One region of the Acetobacter sp. P5B1 genome, then DNA from elsewhere that is predicted to be linked to it. Evidence: riboswitches for the same ligand, from Rfam matches in the RefSeq annotation. Region 1 holds a riboswitch; each other region holds the start of a gene.
The links. A riboswitch is a leader RNA that binds a small molecule or an ion and turns the genes downstream of it on or off. The one in region 1 is predicted to bind cobalamin.
Positions count from the first base shown of each region.

Region 1 (5,662 bases):
GGCGTCAGTTGCCCCTGCGTCCACGTAACCAGCACCGGGCCTTTATGTCGCTGGGCGCTGGTGGGGAGAGACAGCACAATCCGCCCGTCCGGCAGCCGCGCAATGCCGGACGCCTGCACATCCGGGAAGCGATCCGCCACCGTCACATTCCCGCTGGTGGTCCAGTTATGCACCGTGCTGTCTTCCGCCAGCGCCGTGCCGGACACGGATGCGCAGAGCAGGCCCATCAGCATGCCAGACCGCACCAGTGCCTTAAGCGTGCGACGCACCGGCTGGCGCTGTGTGTACTGTGTTTCGGGGCGTTGCGTGACCATACGGGAAAAACCTTTCTGAAATACGTCTCAAACTGTCTTGTCACTCTAACGCATGGCGTAAAAAAGGCCATTTGCCTTCTGGCATGCGCCCCGTGCGGGATCAGTAATTCAGCGTAAAGCCACCATATCCGGCGCGACCGGGCTGTAGGTAGCCAATCGGGTCTTCATACTGCCGGTTAAGCAGATTATCCGCCCGCGCAAAAACCGAGATATAGCGATTGATTTTGTAATGCGCGGTCAGATCAATCGTGAAATATCCATGCCCCTTGCCACAGGTGCTGCAATAATTTTCACCCACCAACGGGTAATCCCGCCAGCCGCTGGTGTAGAGAATATTGCCGGACAGCGTGAAGTCCTTCACCGGGGACCATGTGGTGTTGAAATTGAACTTATGCTGCGGGCGACGCTGCAACGGCGCATTATTTTCCGTATCCCGCGCGTGGGTCCAGGTATAGTTCAGCGCAAAACTGAGCGTATCCAGTGCTTTCCAGTCCAGGAACGCTTCCACACCATACATCCGCGCATGGCCAACATTGCCGTAGGAATAGATGTAATCCCCCCACGCGCTCCCTGCCACTGGCAACACGTAGGATGAAGACTGGATGAGATTCCGCACCTTGTTGTCATACCATGTGGCGCCAAAATGCAGTTTGTCATGCAGCAGTTTCTGCTCCACGCCCACATCGTAGCCAATCATGGTTTCGGCTTTCAGGTTAGGGTTGCCCTCTTCCCCCCAGCCTGCCCCACGCTGATTGACAAACAGCTGATACAGCGACGGCGCATGGAAGCCTGACCCGGCACTGGCTTTGATAATAGTGCCAGTGTTCGGCACATGAATGGCCGGAGCCACACGCCAGGTGACATGGTTGCCGTAGCGGGAATTGGAATCATACCGCACATTGGCCGCGCCGTAGAGAATGCGGTTCCAGTTGCCTTCATACTGCCCATAACCCGCTGTGGTATCCATGCCTGCTGTGGTGTGCATGGGTTCGGTCGGGTCACTGGTCGAGACATCAATCGTGTCATGAAAATGCTCGGCACCCACAAGAAGAGTCCCGTATTTGCGCAGGTCCACCGTGCCGTGCCAGTCCACCTTGAGTCTGGTTGAACGGTAATAGTACGGGTCCGTCATGGCGGGCTCACCATCTGCATAAGACCCGTCCTGCATGTAGCGGCGGCGGTTGGTCATGTAACCAAGCCCCAAAACCTGATCGAACATTCCGCCAAACGATGACAGATGCGCTGTGCCGCGCACAACAGCCTCATTCTGCGTATTCTGGTCCCGGATCAGCTGGTCACCGTTATACGGTGTGAACACGTCATCATACGATGTGAAGGTATGATAATTGGCCTGTATCAGGCGCGCCGTCAGACCGAGATCAAAATTATGCGTGACATCATAACCGAGTTTGACGTTTGCGCTGCGGTTATCATTCCGGTCGCCCGCGCGGCGCTGGGCACGATTGGCCTCATTATACCGATCAATATAACGCGGGATTTCATGAAAACCGTCGGTGCGGTAATGGGACAACACGACATTATAATGGAACCGCCCGCTGCTGCCGGACGCGCCAAACGCCTGATTGAAGGTACCGTAAGATCCACCCTCAATCCGCACAAACGGTTTGAAGCGCCCTTCACCCTGTTTGGTGTTGATATCAATCACCCCGGCCATGGCATCTGCGCCATACAGGCCGCTCTGTGGGCCGCGCAGGATTTCAATGGAGCCAATACCGTCCGTTACAAACTGCCCGGCATCAAACGCATTATCGGCGGAGCTGCCATCATTGATGTCCATGCCATCGATCCGCACCTTCACGTCATTGGCGTTTGAACCGCGCATGAAAATGGACGTTGTGCCGCCAAAGCCGCCAGACCGCACCACATTCAGCCCCGGCTGACGCGCCAGAATATCGGGCAGCGTGCGCCGCTGCTGGGTGGCAATCTGCTCATCCGTGACCACGGTGACGCTGGAGCCCACATCATCCGCCCGCACTGGCCTGCGCAACGCACTGACCGTGACAACCTCTGGCAATCCCTGAGACGGGCTGAGCGAAACAAGTGTACGCCCCGCCGGTGCTGTGCCGACCGGCTGCTGAGCCGCCGCTCCGGCCCGACCTTTCAGGATCTTGCCGGAAGAGGCGGCTTTATGGGCCTGAGATTTGCCTGAGGGCGTCTGTGCGTCAGAAAGGGCAGCAGCCTGCGCTACCCCGCCATAGCCAGCCACAGCCAGAATGGTGGAGGTTGTCAGCACGCAACGAAGGAAGGTCATAATACTCGTATCCTGTGGTCAGCCGTTGCCACAGGACAGCGTCTCCGGCCTGCCCCATACGGCAAGTAGCCGGGGCAGAACTCAGTTACGCACGCCAACACACCCCGACTGACGTTTCCTGGTCGCAACCACTTGCTGGATGGCAGGTCTCCTGGCTTGCGGCGTCGCAGCTGAGCAATCCCTTCCCGGAGAAACACCATCTCCAGTGGGCCGAACGCCTTGCGTCCGGACTACTCAGCCATACCGCTTACAGTTGCGGGGACAGCCCGGGACTAAGGCCAGCAAGGCCTGCACCCGGTTCCCTTTTCATTCCCTTGTGTGGGGGAAACCATCACAGGCGTTGTCTTATCGCCTCACCCCGCCGAGTCAATCACCCAAAAGGCACAGTGCAGCCCGGGCGCAGGCACAAAAAAAACGCGGCCCTCCGAAGAAGGCCGCGTTCCTGATCGACTGAACCTCTAAAGGAGAGGGATCAGACGGAGTAGTACATTTCGAACTCAACCGGGTGCGGGGTGTGTTCAAAGCGATACACGTCTTCCCACTTCACCGTCAGGTAGCTTTCGATCTGGTCTTTGGTGAACACACCACCAGCCAGCAGGAACTCATGGTCAGCAGCCAGAGCTTCCAGCGCTTCACGCAGGGAGCCGGCAACCGTCGGGATCTGCTTCAGTTCTTCCGGCGGCAGGTCATACAGATCCTTGTCCATGGCATCGCCCGGGTGGATCTTGTTCTTGATGCCGTCGATACCGGCCATCAGCATGGCGGAGAACGCCAGGTACGGGTTGGCCGTCGGGTCCGGGAAGCGGACTTCAACGCGCTTGGCTTTCGGGTTGGTGGCATACGGAATACGGCAGGACGCAGAGCGGTTGCGCGCAGAGTAAGCCAGCAGCACCGGAGCTTCAAAGCCCGGGATCAGACGCTTGTAGGAGTTGGTGGACGGGTTGGTGAAGGCGTTCAGCGCCTTGGCATGCTTGATGATGCCACCGATGTAATACAGGGCGGTGTCGGACAGGTCCGCATAGCCATTGCCTGCAAACGTCGGTTTGCCGTCTTTCCAGATGGACTGGTGAACATGCATGCCAGAGCCGTTATCGCCATAGATCGGCTTCGGCATGAACGTGGCGGTCTTACCGTAGGAATGGGCCACGTTGTGCACGCAGTATTTGTAGATCTGCATGAAGTCGGCAGAGCGAACCAGCGTGTCGAACTTGGTGCCCAGCTCATGCTGAGACTGTGCGACTTCGTGGTGCTGCTTTTCAATCGGCAGACCCATCTCACCCATGGTGGCGAGCATTTCGGCGCGCAGGTCGTTCTCGCTGTCCACCGGCGGTACGGGGAAGTAGCCACCCTTCACACCCGGACGATGGCCCATGTTGCCTTCCGGGTAGTCCTTCAGGGACGCGCCGGGTCCTTCGATGCTGTCGAGCTGATATTTGCCGAAGTTCGGGCCCGTGCCAAAGCGCACGTTGTCGAAAATGAAGAATTCAGCTTCCGGGCCAAAGAAGGCGGTGTCGCCCAGACCGGAGGACTTCAGATACTGCTCAGCCAGCTTGGCGGTGGAGCGCGGGTCACGGTTATAGGGCTGACCTGTGGACGGCTCGATGATGTCACAGAACAGGATCAGCTGCGGGCGGGCCGTAAACGGGTCCATCACGGCTGTTTCCGGGTCCGGCAGCAGAACCATGTCACTTTCGTTAATGGCTTTCCATCCGGCAATGGAGGAACCATCGAACATGAAGCCCTCGGTAAAGGTGTCTTCTTCAATCGTGGTGACATACTGCGTGGTGTGGTGCCACTTGCCGCGCGGATCCGTGAAACGCAGATCGACAAACTCGACCGAGTTTTCCTGGATCAGGTCAAAAACCTTAGCAATCGCTGCGGCTTTGCTGTCACCCGCAGTGGTCGTTTTCTTCACCATATGTCTTCACCTACAACCTGTTGCGCACCACACTCTTGCGGCACGTCTAGGATTATAAAACTCGCGTCCGCTCTCGGGGCGCCCCGGGCCGGGCTGCCTCAGATAGCATCTTCCCCTCGTTCCCCCGTGCGGATTCGCACCACGTCTTCCACCGGGAGAATAAAGATTTTGCCGTCGCCGATTCGTCCGGTGCGCGCTGCGGCCGAGATAGCCTCCACGGCGCGTTCCACCAGATTGGCGGGACAGACAACCTCAATTTTCATCTTGGGCAGAAAATCGACAATATATTCCGCGCCACGATAGAGTTCCGTGTGCCCTTTCTGCCGGCCGAAACCCTTGGCTTCGATCACGGTAATGCCTTGCAGGCCGAGTTCGTGAAGGGCTTCCTTCACCTCGTCCAGCTTGAACGGCTTGATTATGGCCTCGATCTTTCTCATGTCACGTCATCAATATATCTGGTGCTGCACTGAACAAGAGGGGGTCCTTCCTGCGCGTAACCTGCCCATAAGGCATGAAGGCTCAGGGCGAACAGCCCCAAACTTGCACGGGTTGGCCGCGCGGGCAATCGGCCTTGTGCGAAATATAACGATCCGGCATCAAACTCCCCTCTTTTCTCCCCTTGCCAGCCCGTGGCAGTCTGCCCGCCACTTTTGTAGTTTCCACTGCGTTTTTCCCCCGGCAGCCCCCAGGACATACGGCCATGACAAAACCGCTCAACCGGCAGATTGCCGCCCTGCCCACCACCATTTTCACCGTGATGTCGGAACTGGCCCGCGCGCATGACGCCATTAATCTGGGGCAGGGCTTCCCGGATACGGAAGGCCCGCAGGACATGGTGCAGGCGGCGGCAGATGCCCTGCTGGATGGCCGCAACCAGTATGCACCGCTGACCGGCCTGCCGGAACTGCGCCGTGCGGTGGCAGACTCCAACGCCCGCTTTCAGGGGCTGGAGATTGATGCGGAGTCGGAAGTTGTCGTCACCTCTGGTGCTACGGAAGCGCTCGCCGCCTCACTCATGGCGCTGATCGAACCCGGTGATGAAGTGGTGCTGATTGAGCCGCTTTATGACACCTACCTGCCCATGGTCCGCCAGCTTGGCGGCGTGCCAAAGCTGGTGCGGCTGGAGGAACCGGGCTGGACGCTCCCGCGGGAGGCTCT
Region 1 is NZ_JACRVS010000006.1:10,775-16,436, forward strand. Features, by position in the region: gene KP703_RS05225 (L-dopachrome tautomerase-related protein) at 1-233, opposite strand, end outside; gene KP703_RS05230 (TonB-dependent siderophore receptor) at 415-2,586, opposite strand; cobalamin riboswitch at 2,710-2,934, opposite strand; gene glnA (type I glutamate--ammonia ligase) at 3,059-4,504, opposite strand; gene KP703_RS05240 (P-II family nitrogen regulator) at 4,603-4,941, opposite strand; gene KP703_RS05245 (aminotransferase) at 5,205-5,662, shown strand, end outside.

Region 2 (5,662 bases), on a different contig from region 1:
GGTCCGCATAATGGCCCGTATTGCTGCCAACCAGTTCAGAAAACAGGTCCGCATGGCCGTTCAGCAGTTGCCAGGCCAGCGGGTCATGCGCCACGACGGCATCAATGGTGCGCGCGCGGGCGGAGTCAACCATCTGGTCTGCTGGCATATCAGTCCAGGTAATGCCGCCCATGGCATTAATGCCCTTGCGGCGCATCATGATGGCGAAGAAAAATTTATCCGCAGCATTCTTATCCGGCATGGCCACTGTGCGACCCACAAGCTGGTCCAGCCGGGTGATGTTTGCCCCCCGCCGCACCAGCAGGCGGAACGTGCCGGGCTGAATGCCCAGTATGAGGCTGGCAGGCAGACCGCCATACAGACGAGGGAGCCAGGTTAACGCAGGCGCGACGGCATAGTCCGCTTTACCGGCCGCCAACGCATCCAGTGCCTCATTCCCATTTTGCGGGGTGGAAACGCTTTCCACATCCAGACTGTAGCGGGCAAAAAACCCCTTCTGATACGCCACGGCCAGCACCGGGGCTGTGTCCGAGTGCGGCCAGATCAGCTTGAGTTTGCGATACTGGCCATCCGGCTGCTTGCGTGGTGGCCGATTATGCGCGTGGTGTTCAAACGCACCCACGGCTCCCGCTATGGCCAGCCCGGCAAGGCTGGTCAGAACAATTCGGCGGCGGAAGGCCGGGTCGGAGGAAGGTCCTTGTGCGCTCATGCTTCTTTCTTACCACGCGGGGTTTTCAGCGTCGTCTGCTCATAAAAACATGCAACACAAAAAAAATGAAAAAAGGGGGTTTACGGCACCCCCGGATCACGGTTATACGATGCCTCGCTGATCCCGAATAGCTCAGTTGGTAGAGCAAGCGACTGTTAATCGCTGGGTCGTAGGTTCGAGTCCTACTTCGGGAGCCAGCCTTTCTTCTTAAAATTCAAAATAGATTTTTACGCTGTAAGCTATGGCATTTTGCTATGCAGTTTGCGTCGAGAGGTCTGTTGTTCTGATTCCAGTGGAACGCGTTCTGGCTGACCGTTTCAGTCCCAGACTGCTGCGCTCTTCATGCTTCCCAAAAAATCCGTTCAAAGCATCCGTCATGGCAAATCCGCTGTGGGCGGCGCTATGTGTTTATGAAACCAGAAAGGCTGCTCTTTTCCGTTTCACCCGGAAGAAAGCAGCCTTTTTGTCAGCCTCAGCGCAGAGCGGCGATGCCGGTCAGTTCCACGCGCCAGTCCGGGTTGGCGAGTTTGGCTTCCACGGTGGCGCGGGCAGGTTTGTTGTCACGGTCCAGCCAGGCATCCCATGCCCGGTTCATGCCCGCCATGTCGTTCATATCTGCCAGAAAAATCTGCACGGAGAGCAGGCGGCTTTTATCTGTGCCCGCTTTGGCCAATAGGGCATCAACCTGCCGCAGAATGTCCGCCATCTGCCCTTCTGCATCCGCAGAGGCATCATCTGCGACCTGGCCGGCCAGATGCACCAGTCCGTTATAAATTACTGCGCCTGTCAGGCGTTCTTCGGGGTCAAGGCGTGTAATCGTCATGGGGTTTTCCCTGTGTGTGCAAAATGGTTTCAGACCACCGGCATGTTATCAATCAGCCGGACATCGCCCAGACTGGCGGCGACAAAAAGTCGCGAACCGACCTCAGCCTTTTCAACAGTGCCAAGTGATTTTTCAGAGCGCAGATCCAGATAGTGCACGGTAAAACCCGCATCTTTCAGGGTCTGTGTGCAGTGTTCCAGAGCGGCGGTAACAGGCTGGCCAGCTTTCAGAGCCGCAAGGCAGTCCATCAGAGCCTTCGGCAGATGGCTGGCTTGTTCCCGCTGGGCCGGGGTGAGGCGTTTATTCCGTGAGGATAAAGCCAGATGATCCGCTTCCCGCACGGTGGGAACCGGCAGGATAGTGAGAGGCAGGTCGAGATCCGTCACCACCCGACGGATAATGCAGAGCTGCTGGAAATCTTTTTCCCCAAAAGCCGCGATGTCGGCACGGGTTTGCATGAACAGCTTGGTGACAACTGTTGCAACGCCATCAAAATGGCCGGGCCGGTCTCCGCCGCACAGCATCCGGTCAGGGCCGGACACGCTGATACGGGTGCAAAAGCCGGGCGGGTAGATCTGCGTTTCATCCGGGGCGTACAGAACGTCCACCACGCCGGTTTCTGCCAGAAGCGCTTCGTCGGCCTCCAGACCGCGGGGGTAAAGCTGGAAATCATCCGGGTTGTTGAACTGGATCGGGTTGACGAAGATCGTCACAATCCGGCGGGTGGCTTTGCCGTCCAGTGCGCGCACCAGCGTCAGATGGCCTTCGTGCAAAGACCCCATGGTGGGCACCAGCCCGATTGTTTCACCCTCATGGTGCCACTGCGTGACAATTTCGGCCAGTTCGTGTCTGGTTCTCACAAGCTTCATGACGCATCCCGGTTTGCGATAAAAGGGAAGGACAGCCGCCCGCACGGTTTATGCACGAGAAAACCGAGGAGGGCGGCTGTCCGGCCTGCGCCCGTCTTACTGTGTTTTCAGGAACGGTTCCAGCAGCACCCGGTCCGCAGCGCTCAACCGGCTGGCGGCAGTGCTGGCCTGATGCCAGTATGGATAAAGCAGGGGCGGCAGGCTGGCCTGATTGAGGCGGCTCAACTGGTCTTCCGACAGCACCAGTTCGGCAGCTTTCAGGTTGTCTTTTAGCTGGTCTTCCGTGCGCGCGCCGATAATGACGGACGTAATAGCCGGCCGGTGCATGGTCCATGCCAGAGCGATCTGGGCGGCGGATACGCCATGCTCTTCGCCAACAGCAATCAGCACTTCGACAATATCGAACAGCTTTTCCTTGTCATGCACCGGCGGTTCACCAAAATCTTCAAGCTGGCGGCCCTGCGGGGTGGGCTGGTTACGGCGATACTTGCCGGACAGCAGGCCACCTGCCAGCGGACTCCAGACCTGCACCCCAAGCCCCTGATCAACAGCGGCGGGCAGTAGTTCATACTCCGCATCCCGCGCCTGCAGGGAGTAATAAATCTGCTGGGAGACAGGGGCAATCAGCCGGTTCCGTTCAGCGACGGAAAGCGTTTTCATCACCTGCCATGCGGAGAAATTGGAAACGCCTGCATAGCGGATTTTGCCCGCACGGGTCAGGGTATCCAGCGCTTCCAGCGTTTCATCCAGTGGGGTAAGGCCGTCCCATTCATGCAGATAGTACAGATCAATATGGTCCCGGCCCAGACGCTTCAGGCTGGCTTCACACGCGGCAATCAGATGCAGGCGGGAAGAGCCTTCCCCATTCGGACCGTCCTGCATGCGAAAGCGGGCTTTGGTCGTCACCAGAGTTTCCTGCGAGCGACCTTTCAGGGCTTCTCCCAGAATGGTTTCAGACTCTCCGGTGGAATAGACGTCTGCTGTATCAAACATGTTGATGCCAGCATCCAGACACAGGTCAATCAGGCGGCGGGCCCCCGCTGTATCGGTATTGCCGGTTTTGGCAAAAGAGCCTTTGCCCCCGAATGTCATGGTGCCAAGGGTAAAGGCGGAAATACGCAGGCCGGACCGACCGAGCTGGCGATACTGCATCATTCTGTTCTCCGTGCGTGTGGCGGGTAAGGTATGAGCCCCTTGAGAGCTGACGGCTCAGGGCCTTTGTTTCAAGAGTGCAGGGCTGCGTACACAGTGTTTTGACATCTCCCGGAGAGCCTGCTTAACAGGACGCGATGGTTCCCGCTTTGGGATGAAAAGGGAAGTACGGTGAGAACTCCGCTGTTTCTTGGCCGTCGCTGCCCCCGCAACTGTATGTGACATCAGGCTTGTTCCAGCACTCTGCCACAGGGTGTTGTACCACTGGAGACCTCTCCGGGAAGGTATGGAACGAGTGAGAAGCCCCCGGAAAACCGGTGGTTTTGTGTCATCAGCCAGGAGACCTGCCATCTGATTTCTGGAGTGTCATGCCTGGCGGGGTGTCCAGTGCGTGATGGCGCGTTGCGATGCGCGCTACCGTCTGGCTTGTCCGGGCGGCCTTGGAACTGCACCCCCATGCCGCTTTGTGCGGTGTGTTGCCTGAAGGGTGTTCATGTCGGCCGCATTTTCTGCACCTGTGGTCAAAGGATGGTGTCCCGGCCTGTTTGCGCCCATGCAGGCGGCGGACGGCTGGCTGGTGCGCGTGCGTCCGCCTCTGGGCCGGATGACAGCAGCGCAGGCCCATCTGCTGGCAGATGTTGCGGAACAGGACGGCAATGGACAGATCAGCCTGACCAACCGGGGCAACGTGCAACTGCGCGGCTTTAGTCTGGAAGCAGCGCACGCTTTCCCGCAGCGTATGATTGCGGCTGGTCTGGGACAGGCTGACCCGGAAACCGAGCGACGCCTTGCTCTTCAGGTTTCTCCTCTGGCGGGGATAGATCCTGCCTGTGCGACAGAGACTATGCTGTGTGCTGACGCTCTACGGAGCGGCTTGATAGACCATCCGTCTCTTTCTGCCCTGCCTGATAAATTTGGTTTTTGCGTTGATGGCGGCGGATTTTTCCCGACAGGATCTCTGCGTGCCGATATTATGCTTCAGGCTGTTGAAAGCACGGCATCCTCAGAGGCTGGCTGGCGCGTGGTGTGTGGGAGTAGCTGCTCAGAGCCGCAGACCGTGCATGAGGGCGTGCAGATAGCCCTTGCTCTGGCGGAGGCTTTTGTAAAACGCGGTGAAACGCAGCGGCCTCTTCGCGAGCCAGCTATCGGGAAACAGCTGTTTGCAGAAATTGGACTTAGGGGCGTGTCAGCCGCCGGGGCAGAAATGCAGAACGGAAGCCTTCTTGCCGCGCGGGCAGGCCATCTGACAGGCTCAGCTTATGCTGCCGTAGCGCCGCTAGGGCGTCTGACGGCTACAACGCTTCGCGCCTGTGCGCACGTTGCGCAGCAAGGAGATGGCGTGTTGCGGATGACGGCATGGTCTGGGCTTGTTTTTGCCGGTCTGAAAAAAAATCCTGAAATTTCTGGAATGATCACGCACCCTGATGATGCACGCCTGCGCGTTTATGCCTGCATTGGCGCGCCGGGATGTGCGCAGGCTGCTGGAGATGTGGGGCGCGATGCGCTGGTCCTTGCGCCGTTCCTGCCGGATAAAGCCGATCTGCATGTATCGGGCTGTCGTAAGGGCTGTGCGCATCCCGGTGCCGCAACGGTCACGCTGGTTGCCGGGAGTGAGGGCTATGGCATGGTGCTGCAGGGCACGGCCAGCGATGAGCCGATTTGTATTCTGCCAAAAACTGAAGATGTAAGAGCTTTTTTGCAGGCTCTGCCTAAAGGAGACGTTTGAATATGCAGGCTTATGATTATATTCGGGATGGAGCCGCTATTTATAAACGCTCCTTTGCCACCATCCGGGCAGAAGCGGACCTGCGCGGCTTTTCGCCTGAGCAGGCGCAAATCGTCGTCCGGATCATTCATGCATGCGGCATGGTGGATGTGGCGCAGTCTGTGGCGATGACGGAGGATTTCGTCTCTTCAGCAAGAGCATCCCTTAAAAAATCCTGTGCTATTCTTTGTGATTCCGAGATGGTCGCGCATGGTATTACCCGTGCCCGTCTGCCTGCGGAGAATGAGGTCGTGTGTACCCTGCGGGATACCCGCACACCGGAACTGGCTAAGGAGATTGGCAATACGCGCTCCGCTGCCGCGCTGGATTTGTGGGGGGAGAAA
Region 2 is NZ_JACRVS010000007.1:86,196-91,857, reverse strand. Features, by position in the region: gene KP703_RS06230 (ABC transporter substrate-binding protein) at 1-709, opposite strand, end outside; tRNA gene KP703_RS06225 (tRNA-Asn) at 831-906, shown strand; gene KP703_RS06220 (RidA family protein) at 1,182-1,532, opposite strand; gene panC (pantoate--beta-alanine ligase) at 1,562-2,401, opposite strand; gene KP703_RS06210 (aldo/keto reductase) at 2,498-3,553, opposite strand; cobalamin riboswitch at 3,675-3,920, shown strand; gene cobG (precorrin-3B synthase) at 4,047-5,279, shown strand; gene KP703_RS06200 (precorrin-8X methylmutase) at 5,282-5,662, shown strand, end outside.
Region 2: it holds a riboswitch for cobalamin, as region 1 does, so the genes downstream of both, cobG (precorrin-3B synthase) here and KP703_RS05230 (TonB-dependent siderophore receptor) in region 1, are expected to answer to the same signal.

Region 3 (5,662 bases), on a different contig from region 1:
TCCGCTCTGGCCGATATGGTGGCAGCGCAGGTTCCACTGTGCGGGTTTGTGCTGGAACTGGGCATGAGCATCCTCTCCCGCAGGCCGGAATGGCGCGTCTTCCCCATGCCGGACACGCTGGCGCGCAACCTGCGCCTCTTCCCCTTCTGGTTTGCCTCCGCCCTGATTGTGCGCGGCGTCCTGCGTTATGTGGATACCCAGAGCGGGCTGGGGCTCCTGCCCATTCAGCTTCTGGATGGTCTTTATACGCTCGCCGTCAGCCCGCTGCTGTTTGCCATCCCGCGTCAGCTGCGCCTGTCGGCCCAGCAGGATAATCCTGAGACCAATTCTGCCGAGATCGCCCCGCTTTTAAGAACACTTGTCACCACCATCGCCATTGTCTGCTGGGGGGCCGTGCTGACGGGTTATATCCCGCTGGGATACACCATCATCTCGTGGGTCTCCGTCATGGCCATCACCATGACGGGCCTGCTGCTGGTGGCCCTGCTGGCCACCGCACTGGGTAGCAGCGTGTTCCCCTCCAGAGCGCCGGTTGGTGCCCATCTGGTCAGGCTGGGCCTCCCTGCCCGGCTGGTGGATCAGGCGAGTGTGGTTATCCCCGGGCTGATCAGCGTTTTTTTGCTGGTTGTCGCCTTTTCTGTCGCCACGGCGGGTGCAGATTTTGATCCCTCTCAGGTTGGCCGTCGTATTCTGTCCATCTTTAAAGGGCAGGCCGCAACGGAAGGTAGCTTCAACCTCTCGCTGGATGCCGTGCTGCTGTGCGCCGGGCTGCCTATCCTGGGCCACTACGCCATCCGGATTGTCAGGAACTGGTTCCGCCTGCACTTCTTCCCCACCACGCGGCTGGATATTGGCGCGCAGGCCTCCATCCTGAATATTCTGACCTACAGCGCGTGGATCGTCATCGGGCTGTGCATGGCCTCCGCTCTCGGGGTCACGGTCAAGAGCATGACATGGGTTGTCAGCGCCCTGTCCGTTGGTATCGGTTTTGGCTTGCAGTCCATTGTGCAGAACTTTGTGTCCGGCATTATTCTTATGGCCGAACGCCCCGTCTCCATTGGGGATGTGGTCGATATTGCCGGGGCGCATGGTGAGGTCGCGCGCATCAGCGTGCGGTCCACCAATATCAAACTGGCTGATGGCTCCACGATGATTGTGCCAAACTCACAATTCATCACCTCCGCAGTGCGCAACGCCACGCGGGCGGAAAAGCCGGGCGTGTTCACCATCCCGCTGCAGGTACCGTTTACGTCTGATCTGCACAAAGCCATGAATGTGATGACCTGCACGCTGGCAGGCTGCGAAAATGTGGAAGACCAGCCTGTGCCAACCGCCAGCATCACCTCCGTGACGGACGGCTCCGCCGTTCTGACCGGCACCGCCCGCGCCCGTGTAGGGATGGACACTGCCACAGTGCGCAGTGAGGCCCTGTTTGCCTTGTGGCAGGCCTTTCAGGACAATCAGATACCCGTCACGGTGCCCAGCACCCTCATCCAACCCGCAAAGTAGAACAAAAAAGGCCGGGCTTCTCATCCGGCCTTTTCTTTTTAGAAATCCGCCTGCGCACTGATGGAGAAGGACCGGGGCGCACCGAGCATGACCTCACTCGGGTAGCTGGTGTCCGCCCACTGGATAAAGTGCTTGTTGCCAATATTGTCGATGCGGCCATAGACCGTAATGTTTTTATAGGCATGCCAGCCTGCAAAAACATTGACCAGCGCATAATCCTTCAGAGACAGCGTATTCGCATAGTCCCCTTTGCGAGCCGACACGTAGCGCATCCCCGCCCCCAGATCGAGCGGCAGATCCCCCACACGGGACCAGATAGCCCACAGATTAGCCGTAACAGCAGGCACATCTGGCACCTGATTGCCCGATGCATCGACCGAGGCGCTGGGATGAAATGACCCGTAGCGGGAATAGGTGTAGGCCACGTTGCCGGACAGGCTCCAGTGCCGGTTGAGGGACAAATCACCCTGCCATTCCACCCCACGCGATTTCTGCACACCGGCGGTCGCTACCGTATCCGGCCCGGTAGAAACCAGCATGCGGGTCCGCCTGATGTCATACAGCGCCAGCGTGGTGGTGAAGCGTCCGTCCCACAGGCTAGCTTTTACGCCAATTTCGCCCTGCCGGGAGTGGCTGAGGCGGGTGAACTGCCCCCGGTTAACCAGAAACAGGTTGGAGCCCGGCGGATCTTCCCCTGTCGTATAAACCCCATATACGCTGATGTTTTTCGTAATATCGAACACTGGCCCGATGCGGAAATTATCCGGGTTATAATGGCCTTTGAAACTTGTAGCCGCGTTAAACTGCCCGGCCTGCGTGTAGTTCTGCCGGTCGAGCGAAAGCCAGTCATACCGGAAACCGCCCACCAGCCGCAGATTATCGCGAATGGTCAGAACATCTTCCAAAAACAGCCCTGCCTGCACCATCGTGGTGGGAGATTTCATGAAGGGATATTCCCCCGCAAAAGACCCAAGCTGCGTGGATTCCGGGCTGGCCAGAGACACACTGTCCGCATAATCCGCCGAAGGAAAACCACGGTTGCGGATAAAGCGCAGATAATAGGCATCCCCACCCAGCACAAAACGGTTCTTCATACCGAAGACGGAAAAATCAAACTGCGCGTGCAGCGTATCCCCAACCTGATGCTGGTTTTGATACACATAAAACCGGTCTCGCCCGATACGCCCCGGCGCAATGGCATTGCCTGCGGCGTCCGTGCTGCCGGGGCTGTTGAGGTAGGTCAGGCTTTCCGCATTATTCCAGCGCCGTTTGGAATAAATGAAGTAGCTGCTGTTATGAAACAGAACATGGCTGTTCACCCGCCAGTCCAGATGCAAAGTGGGCGTGGCGTTGACGGACCCGGCCTTACCATCCCGCACGTTATAATACCGCCAGAGGGATGCACGGGTAATGCCCAGCCCCTTACTGGAACTCAGCAGACCGCCCACACGCCCGCCCGTCTGGGAAAGATCCACCAGCGGTGTACCGTAATAGGTAGAAAGCCGGTCTGTCAGATAATCCATGCTCAGCCGGGCAGTGAATTTGGATGTCGGCTTCCAGAGCAGGGTTGTCGTGAAATCATCCGAGTGCGGATCAGCCCCTTTTACAAACCCGTCAGAAGACGTGCGGCTGAAGTCCGTACGCAATGCCAGCGTTTGCGTAATGGGCACAGAGCCACCTATGCCCGCATTCCATGTATTGAAACTGCCATAGGAGATAAGCGCATTGGCGTGGGGGCCATCAAAGGTCGGGTTTCGGGTACGCATGTCCACCGTGCCACCCACAGCCCCCTGCCCATACAACACGGAGGACGGGCCTTTGAGCACCTGCACACTTTCCAGATTGAAGCTGTTCTGGGGCCGGTTGATCATGGTGGTGGGGCCAAAATACTGGCCGTCATGCAGCACCAAGATCTGGTTCCCGGTAAAACCGCGCATCATCAGCTGCGCCGGGCTACCCGGAGACCCACCGGACGAAACACCGGGGGCGCTGTCTGCTGCCGCCTCGGCCTGCGCATAGCCACGCTGCATCATCAGATCATGGGACACGACATTAATGGTGCCCGGTGTGTGCTGGATGGAAAGCCCCAGTTTGCCACCGACGGCTGGCACGGCCTGAAGCGGCGCTGTCTTGCCGTAAGCGGTAATATATTCCGCGCCTGCCGCCGTCATGGCGGGCACAGGGGMTTCCTGCTTTTTWTGCTGAGGACCTCTGTTTTTTTTCAAAGGTCTGGCATCAGGATTTCCCGATCCCTCGGGTGTTGCCGCATAGACGATGGAAACGGAATTCAGGCCCAGCAGGAGACTGAGGGCGTAAGAGAGTGGACGCACGGGGTTCGCTCCAAAAAACGTCACCGCGGTGGAAGCACTGAGCAAACCGTGCCTCGCCGCCACATCACCCCGTATGGCAGCTCCGTCCGTGACTTTCGGGCAATGGCAGGTCTCCTGGCTCGCTGGTCTTCGGATCTCGCAGCGGCCTTCCCCCCCATGTCCCACACGGGGAGTGGCATGGATGCCGCAAATCCTCTCAGCTTACAGTTGCGGGGGCAGCATCGGCTTGAACCGATTTCCCTCTTAGCCCTCCGACTGCACACACAGCCTGAAGGCACCATAGCTGGGTGCAGCGTAAACATGCTCCGCAAAAGCTTGTCAACGAAAGTGCGGCTACACGCATGATAAAAAACGACCCCTAATTCCTGCTGTTGCGAAAAACCGGGTTTGCGTACACTCTGCCCGCATCAGTCAACAGCCCCGCGCAAGCGGGTTAAAAGGGAAGACCGTAGGCCGTTAAGCACGGCTCAGTCGGTCGCTGCTCCCGCAACTGTAGGCGGTATGTCTGGGCCTTTTCTGCCACGCGGCAGGCCACTGGTGAACAACCGGGAAGGTAAGGCTCAGATGCGTATCCGCGAGCCAGGAGACCTGCTGTTGTCGTTCAGGACCGTGCCGCCGGGCGGGATGTACCGGAAGGCAGGAGTAAACACAGTGAGACCGTTCTCGCCCCTTTCCTCTTTGCCCCGCCCATATCGGACGGCTGAGGCTTACCACCCGGCTTTTGTCAGACTGCTGCACTCATGCCCGCCCCGTTTCCATGCCCTGCAGGCCGCCCGTCTGGCTTTGCTGCCACCCCCGGAGCAGGAAGACGTTATTGCACGCAACGGCCAAGCGCTTTTCCTGAAACTGACACCCCGCCTGCCCGCCACACACCGGGAACGCGGGGCCATGCTGGAAGAGGCTTTTCGCCCCCTTCTGCTAACGGCCACTGAGTATCTCGAAGCCATGCCTTCGTTCACTCTGGATATGGCACCCAAGGCCGCACAGCAGATTGTGCAGGCCTATGTGGCCGTGCATTGGGCACGCGGCGCACAGGCCGCCGCCATGGCTTTGTATAACGCCCCCGCATGAAGGCACTCCGCAGAGCGCTTTATCTGACGCACAGATGGCTGGGGCTTGGCATGGGGCTGCTGATGGCAGGCTGGTGCGCGTCCGGCATTGTCATGCTCTGGCACACATGGCCTCAGCCGGATGACCGTGCCCTTGCCCATGGTCCGGCAGAAATCCAGTGGCCTGCACACCTTCCGAATTTACGTGATCTCGACAGGAATAAACGCTTTCAGGCGTTCCAGATCAGCATGGTTGGGCAGGAACCCGCTCTGACGCTCACCCCGGAAAACGGGCCGCCTTTTGCGCTTGATCTGCGCACAGGCCTTGCGGGCCGCATTCCCCCGGCAGATGCTGCCACCAGCGCCCTACGCTATGCCCGCACGACTGGCACACAAGGTCAGCCAGTGTTTGACGGCCTCACCACGGACGACCAGTGGGTTCTGGATACTCATGGCCGGGAACATGGATTTTATCGTTTTCTCTTCCCGGACGTTCCCCACACGCAGGTTTACGTCTCCTCTCTGACAGGCGAGGTCATGCAGGCTACAACCCGCACGACCCGCGTATGGGCATGGGTTGGCGCTATCCCACACTGGCTCTATCCGGCAGTGCTGCGCAAACATCCCTCTCTCTGGCAGCAGGTCGTGATTGTTCTGTCTGGCACAGGCGTTTTTCTGACGGTTACCGGGTTGTGGATTGGCGTTCTGCGGCTCCGGCGCAAGTCCCCTTTTACGCCTTACCGGGGGTGGCATTGTGTCCATCATCTCAGTGGA
Region 3 is NZ_JACRVS010000015.1:33,543-39,204, forward strand. Features, by position in the region: gene KP703_RS10275 (mechanosensitive ion channel domain-containing protein) at 1-1,509, shown strand, start outside; gene KP703_RS10280 (TonB-dependent siderophore receptor) at 1,548-3,680, opposite strand; cobalamin riboswitch at 3,926-4,136, opposite strand; cobalamin riboswitch at 4,238-4,450, shown strand; gene KP703_RS10285 (hypothetical protein) at 4,491-4,910, shown strand; gene KP703_RS10290 (PepSY domain-containing protein) at 4,907-5,662, shown strand, end outside.
Region 3: it holds a riboswitch for cobalamin, as region 1 does, so the genes downstream of both, KP703_RS10280 (TonB-dependent siderophore receptor) here and KP703_RS05230 (TonB-dependent siderophore receptor) in region 1, are expected to answer to the same signal.

Region 4 (5,662 bases), on a different contig from region 1:
ATCAGCACCTGCATACCCGCCACGGCCCCATCCAGCAGCCCTTTATCAAGGTCGCTTATGGGCAGGTTTGCCACATACAGTATCGCCAGAGGCATGAACATGATGGGAAACAGCAGCATGTTCTGGAAAGACGACTTTTTCACAGCCTTTGCTTTGTACCGTGCAGGCATTGTCCAATCCCTTTTCTGCAAACGACTCACTCACAAATCGCAATGAAAACGCTCGCACACCCTGCCGCCCGGCGCAAGACTCTTCGTGCTGGGGCACGTCTGACAGGGGTCACGGAGCGCGCTGATACACCACAACCGCAGTTTGCGGACCCTGATGGCGGTAAACTTCCCGGTAATCCTGTGTCAGCGTCTGGAACAGGTGGGCGCGGATGCTCAGGTTTTCACCCGCCCAGGCCGGGGCCTGCGTCACAACATAGCGGGGCTTTTGTGCCAGAACATGGTCCAGTTCCGCAGAGGGGTTCATCCCGGTCGAGTGGATTTCCGCCTGCTCATTGAAATGGCCGGGGAAGGGGTGGTTTGTCAGGCCGCACCAGTGTGAGGTGTCATACAAAATGGGCGGCCCTTCATACACAAACAGGCAGCCTTTAGGGTCCGGCATAACAGCCAGATAGGCCTGATAGGTCCGCATATTGCCATTCTCAAGACGGTGCTTGTGCAGACGCTTCTGCGCGGTGACGGTCTGCACAGCCAGCACAAGCACCAGCCAGAACCGGCCCGCTTTCCGGTTCCACAAAGGGCTGCTGATGACGGCAAGTGGTGCAAAAAGTGGCAGCGCATAATGGAAATACCAGCCGCCAAATACCCCCACACCGCAGCAGGCGGCCACCGCCCACAAGCTGAGAAACTGTCGCTGGGCCTGCCCCGGCGCATGGCGGAACAACCAGACCGCAACAGCGCCCCCGGCAAGCAGCGGGGCAATGGCTTTGAGCAGTCTTATTCTCAGAGCGGCCGTTTCGGCTGGCGGCATCGCGGCACGCAGAAAAATGGAATCCACATTGGCAAAAAACCAGTCATGCGCATGGCCGATGACGGCGTAAAACAGGAAAACTGCCGCCGTGGGCAGGACTGCCGGGAGCACCCAAAGGGCGGCATCCGCACACAGGCCGCGCCGTGTCTGCCCATGGCGCGCCGCATACCAGAGCAGGTAAAGCCCCAGAAAACAGCCTTCAAACACCGTGGTGTATTTGATCTGCATGGACAGGCCAAACAGCCCCATGGCCAGCATGCCGACCCGGCGCACCTGCCGGGGGCCATCTGGTGCCAGTACCACTTTGAACAGAACCAGCGCCATGGCGGCCGCCACAAGCAGCGTATAGAAAACCGGCGTCTGCCCGCCTTCACCCCCGCACAGGGTGAGGCCGGTACAATACAGCATGGCCGCCACCACTGCGCCGCCGCGCGATGTCAGGGTGCGGGCCATTTTGTAGAGCAAAAGGCTGGTGCCCCACACCGCCAGTGCCGCACCTATTTGATAGGCCAGCACACGATACGGCCCAAAAAGATGAAAACCCGCGTAAAGCACAAATAAAAGCGCAGGCTTTCTGTCCCAGAAGGCGAGATAGGGCAGATCCCCGTGTAAAATCCGACCTCCGCCAAAGAGGTAGAATTCTTCATCAATATTAAGGAGAGGATTTCCGAATGTCTGAAAACGCGAGGCAACCGTAAAGAGCAGAAGCAGGACGGCAGGCATAAAACGGTGGTGGAAAAGCGTTTTAAAAAAGGGAGCGCGCAGAGACATAGAGATCCGAAGGGGCTTTTGCCTGAATGGTTTTCCAGCCCGCCGGGCCAGCAGAAGGAAACATACAAGGTTTCTTTGCTGGCCTCTGTAAAATGAAATTTAAAATTTCTGAGCGCGGCCTATCAGCACGGGTGTGGCAAGGGCACCAAAAATCAGCCCCATGCTACCCCAGAGCACAGCCTGCATGCCAAGCGCAGACTCCCGAAAGCGCCAGAGCACCACAGCGGGAAATCCGTCCGGCACCTCATTCACATCCGGCAGACCAAACTGCACAAGGGCGACCAGCAGGACAAACACTGCCCCACCACACAGCCACCCGGTCCACGCATCCCGCATCTGCGCAACCTTCTGGCCAATCAGACAGGCAATGGCGGCTACGCAAATGGACAGCGCAATCATCACAAAATAGGTTTCCGTGCGCAGTGCCAGCGTAGCGGGGTTGCCCACAGCGGGTGGGTTAGGCGGATATTTCAGGTCCGGCACCAGCACCACGGTCACAAACCCCGCCACGGCCAGCAAAAGCGCCAGCACGCGAGGGGACTGGAAAGACAGCCGCCCATAGGCAAAGGAAAACACCAGCGCAAACAACCCGCCAAAGCCCGCGCCATACAGCACCGTGGCTGTGGCCAGACCGTAACTGGCCTGCACAGAGCGGCTGATCATCTCGTGTTCGGGTGCCGCGCCTTCAGCCGCACTGCGGGCGGCTTCAAACGCAATGGCCAGCGCCACCTGTGGTTCGCCAAAAAAACGGGCAAACACAAAGGCGAGCGCCGCCGCAAGGCACCCGGCAATCATGCCGCGTGCCAGCAAACGTCCAGCAATCATCAGGAAAAATCCCTGCTCTTTAGTGGCAGGGGAAGCCCAGCAGATGGCGGCCATCATGCACAAACTCATGCACTTCATGGCCGGAAATCAGGGAGACAGCACCCTGTTCCGCGCCCACAAAATACAGCATCAGTACAGACAGCAGCAGGCCAAACACCGCCCAGGGCAGCAGAGCGCCAACGGGAATGGCAACAGGTGCGGGCGCCGCAATGGCCCGTGCGCGGGAGGAAGAGGGGTGCATCATCAAACAGGCTCCGCTGGTAAAAACGCGTTCCGCGGTGGAAAAAACGACGCTGAGGGTCTGACTTCCCGCTCTAAAAAAGCGGATTACAGTGGCGCGACCGTGCCGGACTCTCACCAGCTTCCTCAGATCAGCCTGTAGTCTGAACGGCCCCTCCGCCCCTGTCAATTCATACAAAAGCAGGTGGGACCTCTGGAGTCAGAACAGCGCGGTGAAACCCGCCAGCACCAGACACTCGGTGAACACCGCAGCCGCCCCCAGCACATCGCCCGTATAACCGCCCAGCAACCGCCGCGCGGCCATGCCCACCAGCCCACAGGCCGCAAGGGCTATCGCCACAGCGGAGAGGCTTACCAGCACCGTCATCTCTCCCGCCAACGCCACAACGCTCACCCCCCCCAGAGCCAGCCCGATCCAGAGCGGCCCACGCGGCAGGGGGTTGAGCGAGCGGGCCAGACCATCAGGCCGGGCAGGGGGCAGGCAGGCGGGTAACACCAGCAGCACCGCCCGCGCCAGACACGCGGAGACGGCCAGCGCCAGCACAGCCACCCCAGCGGGAAGCGCTGCCACAGCCGAGGCCCGCACTAACAGACTCAGGCACAGCGCCATGACGCCGTAACTGCCAATCCGGCTGTCCCGCATAATTTCCAGCCGACGCTCCCGCGTGGCCCCGCCACAGCCGTCGGCCATGTCGGCCAGTCCGTCTTCATGCAGGCCGCCGGTCAGCACACACTGGAACGCCAGCGCAAGCCCCGCCGCCGGCAACGCCGCCACATGGCTCAGCCGCAGCAGCCAGAAGACTGCCCCGACGACCGCCCCAATCGCCGCGCCAATCAGCGGCCAGCACCAGATGGAACGGCCCATCGGCCACAGCGCCGTGCTGGCGCGTTGCGCGGGGGAGAGCAGCCAGCCCACGGGCAGGCGCGTCAGTAAACTCAGCCCGCAGGCCAGATCCAGCCGCAGCCGCGCACCAAAGGACTCAGCCGGGGCGGGGGTGTTCATGTGCGGCCCGAAACCGCAGCCTGCGCAAACGTCGCCATGCCATTATGGCAGGCCACCGCTGCCCGCAGCAGAGGCACCGCGAGTGCTGCGCCCGACGCTTCCCCCAGCCGCAAACCAAGGTCCAGCAACGGCACCAGCTCCAGCTTTTCCGCCAGCCGCGCATGGCCCGCTTCCGCAGAACAATGGGAGAGGCGCGTATGGTCCAGCCCGCCTGCTGCCAGCCGCGCCAGTGGAGCGACTGCCGCCGTGCAAACAAATCCATCCAGCAGCACCGGAATGCCGTAATGCCGCGCCGCCAGCGTCGCCCCCAGCAAGGCCGCGAGTTCATACCCGCCCAGTCTGCGGGCTATTTCCAGCGGGTCAAATACGGCCACGGCCTCAGCGGCACCCTGTGCCGCCGTCATTTCCGCCTTATGATGCGCCAGAGCGGCATCAATCACCCGCGCCTTGTGCGCCACCCCCGGAGCATCCAGCCCCGTGCCACGCCCGGCCCAGTCTGCCCCGGCACCTCCAAACAGCGCCGCCGCCAGTGCTGAAGCCGCTGTGGTGTTGCCAATGCCCATTTCCCCCAGACACAGCAGGTCACAGTCACGCGGCACGGCGTCATACCCCGTCCGTACAGCCTCCAGAAACGCGGCTTCTGTCATGGCCGGAGCCGTGGTGAAATCTGCCGTGGAGGCCAGCCCCAGCACCGGCACCACCCGCAACCGGGCGTCTGCCACGCGGGCAAGCTGATTGATAGCCGCCCCGCCGCTTTCAAAATTCTGGACCATCTGGGCCGTCACATCCTGCGGCCAGGGCGAAACCCCTTGCCGCACCACGCCATGATTGCCCGCAAAAATCAGGATCTGCACCTGCTCAAGCTGAGGCCGCGCCCGCTTCTGCCAGCCGCCGAGCCAGCGCGTCAGCTCTTCCAACCGCCCCAGACTGCCGGCTGGTTTGGTCAGCTCGGCCTCGCGGTCGGCAATCTGCCGCTGCGCCGCAGCATCGACCCCCGGCAACGCCGTACAGGCAGCCCGCAGGGCAGAGAGGGAGTCAATCGACCGTTTCGGATCGTGGAGTATGCTCGTTTTCATGGGCCGCATGGATACAATCTAAAGACCCGACATCATAACCCTGTTTTTCGAACGCTCCATCCAGCATGGGGTATGGAAACGAGCGGGAGACCTCTTTCCTTCCCGCTCTTCAGGCCTTCATGACACCGAGAGACTGAATTTCGGCCTCAAACTCTGTCTTCATGGCCGCTTTTTCCGCGTCCGAAAGCCACGAGGCCTCAACCGTCCGCAGAGACATCGCCGCGACCTCTTCCACACTCAGGGACAGACTACGCGCCATCGTCACGTACGTCGTGCCAATATCCGTCCCGAACATCGGCGGGTCGTCCGTACAGGGAACCAGAAACAGTCCCGCCTCATGCATCGCTTTCAGCGTTTCTGCCCGCTTTTCCATGCGCTGCGGCACACAGGTATGGGAGCAGACCGTAAACGGCACCCCGCGGTCCCTGCACCGGCATGTCAGAACCGGGTCCGCCAGCATATTATAGCCGTGATCAATCCGGTCACAGCCCAGAACATCAAGGCAGGTTTCGACATTGCGCGGGGGTGCCTGTGCCAGCGTCTGATTGTCCTCACAGGCATGCGCCGTGCAGCGCAGACCGGCGGAGCGGGCCAGAGCATAGGCATCCTTAAACAACTCCGGCGGGCCTTTGAATTCGGCACAGTCCATGCCGATCCCGATAACCTCCTCCCGCCGATGGGCGAGCACGTCCCGCACCATCGCTATCGCGACCTCCGGCCCGAGTTCGCGATTAATGGCAGGGATCAGGCGGCCGGTAATGCCGAAGTC
Region 4 is NZ_JACRVS010000033.1:2,791-8,452, reverse strand. Features, by position in the region: gene KP703_RS13720 (hypothetical protein) at 1-170, opposite strand, end outside; gene KP703_RS13715 (glycosyltransferase family 39 protein) at 280-1,749, opposite strand; gene KP703_RS13710 (CbtA family protein) at 1,849-2,571, opposite strand; gene KP703_RS13705 (CbtB domain-containing protein) at 2,594-2,818, opposite strand; cobalamin riboswitch at 2,853-2,988, opposite strand; gene cobS (adenosylcobinamide-GDP ribazoletransferase) at 3,014-3,817, opposite strand; gene cobT (nicotinate-nucleotide--dimethylbenzimidazole phosphoribosyltransferase) at 3,814-4,893, opposite strand; gene add (adenosine deaminase) at 5,003-5,662, opposite strand, start outside.
Region 4: it holds a riboswitch for cobalamin, as region 1 does, so the genes downstream of both, KP703_RS13705 (CbtB domain-containing protein) here and KP703_RS05230 (TonB-dependent siderophore receptor) in region 1, are expected to answer to the same signal.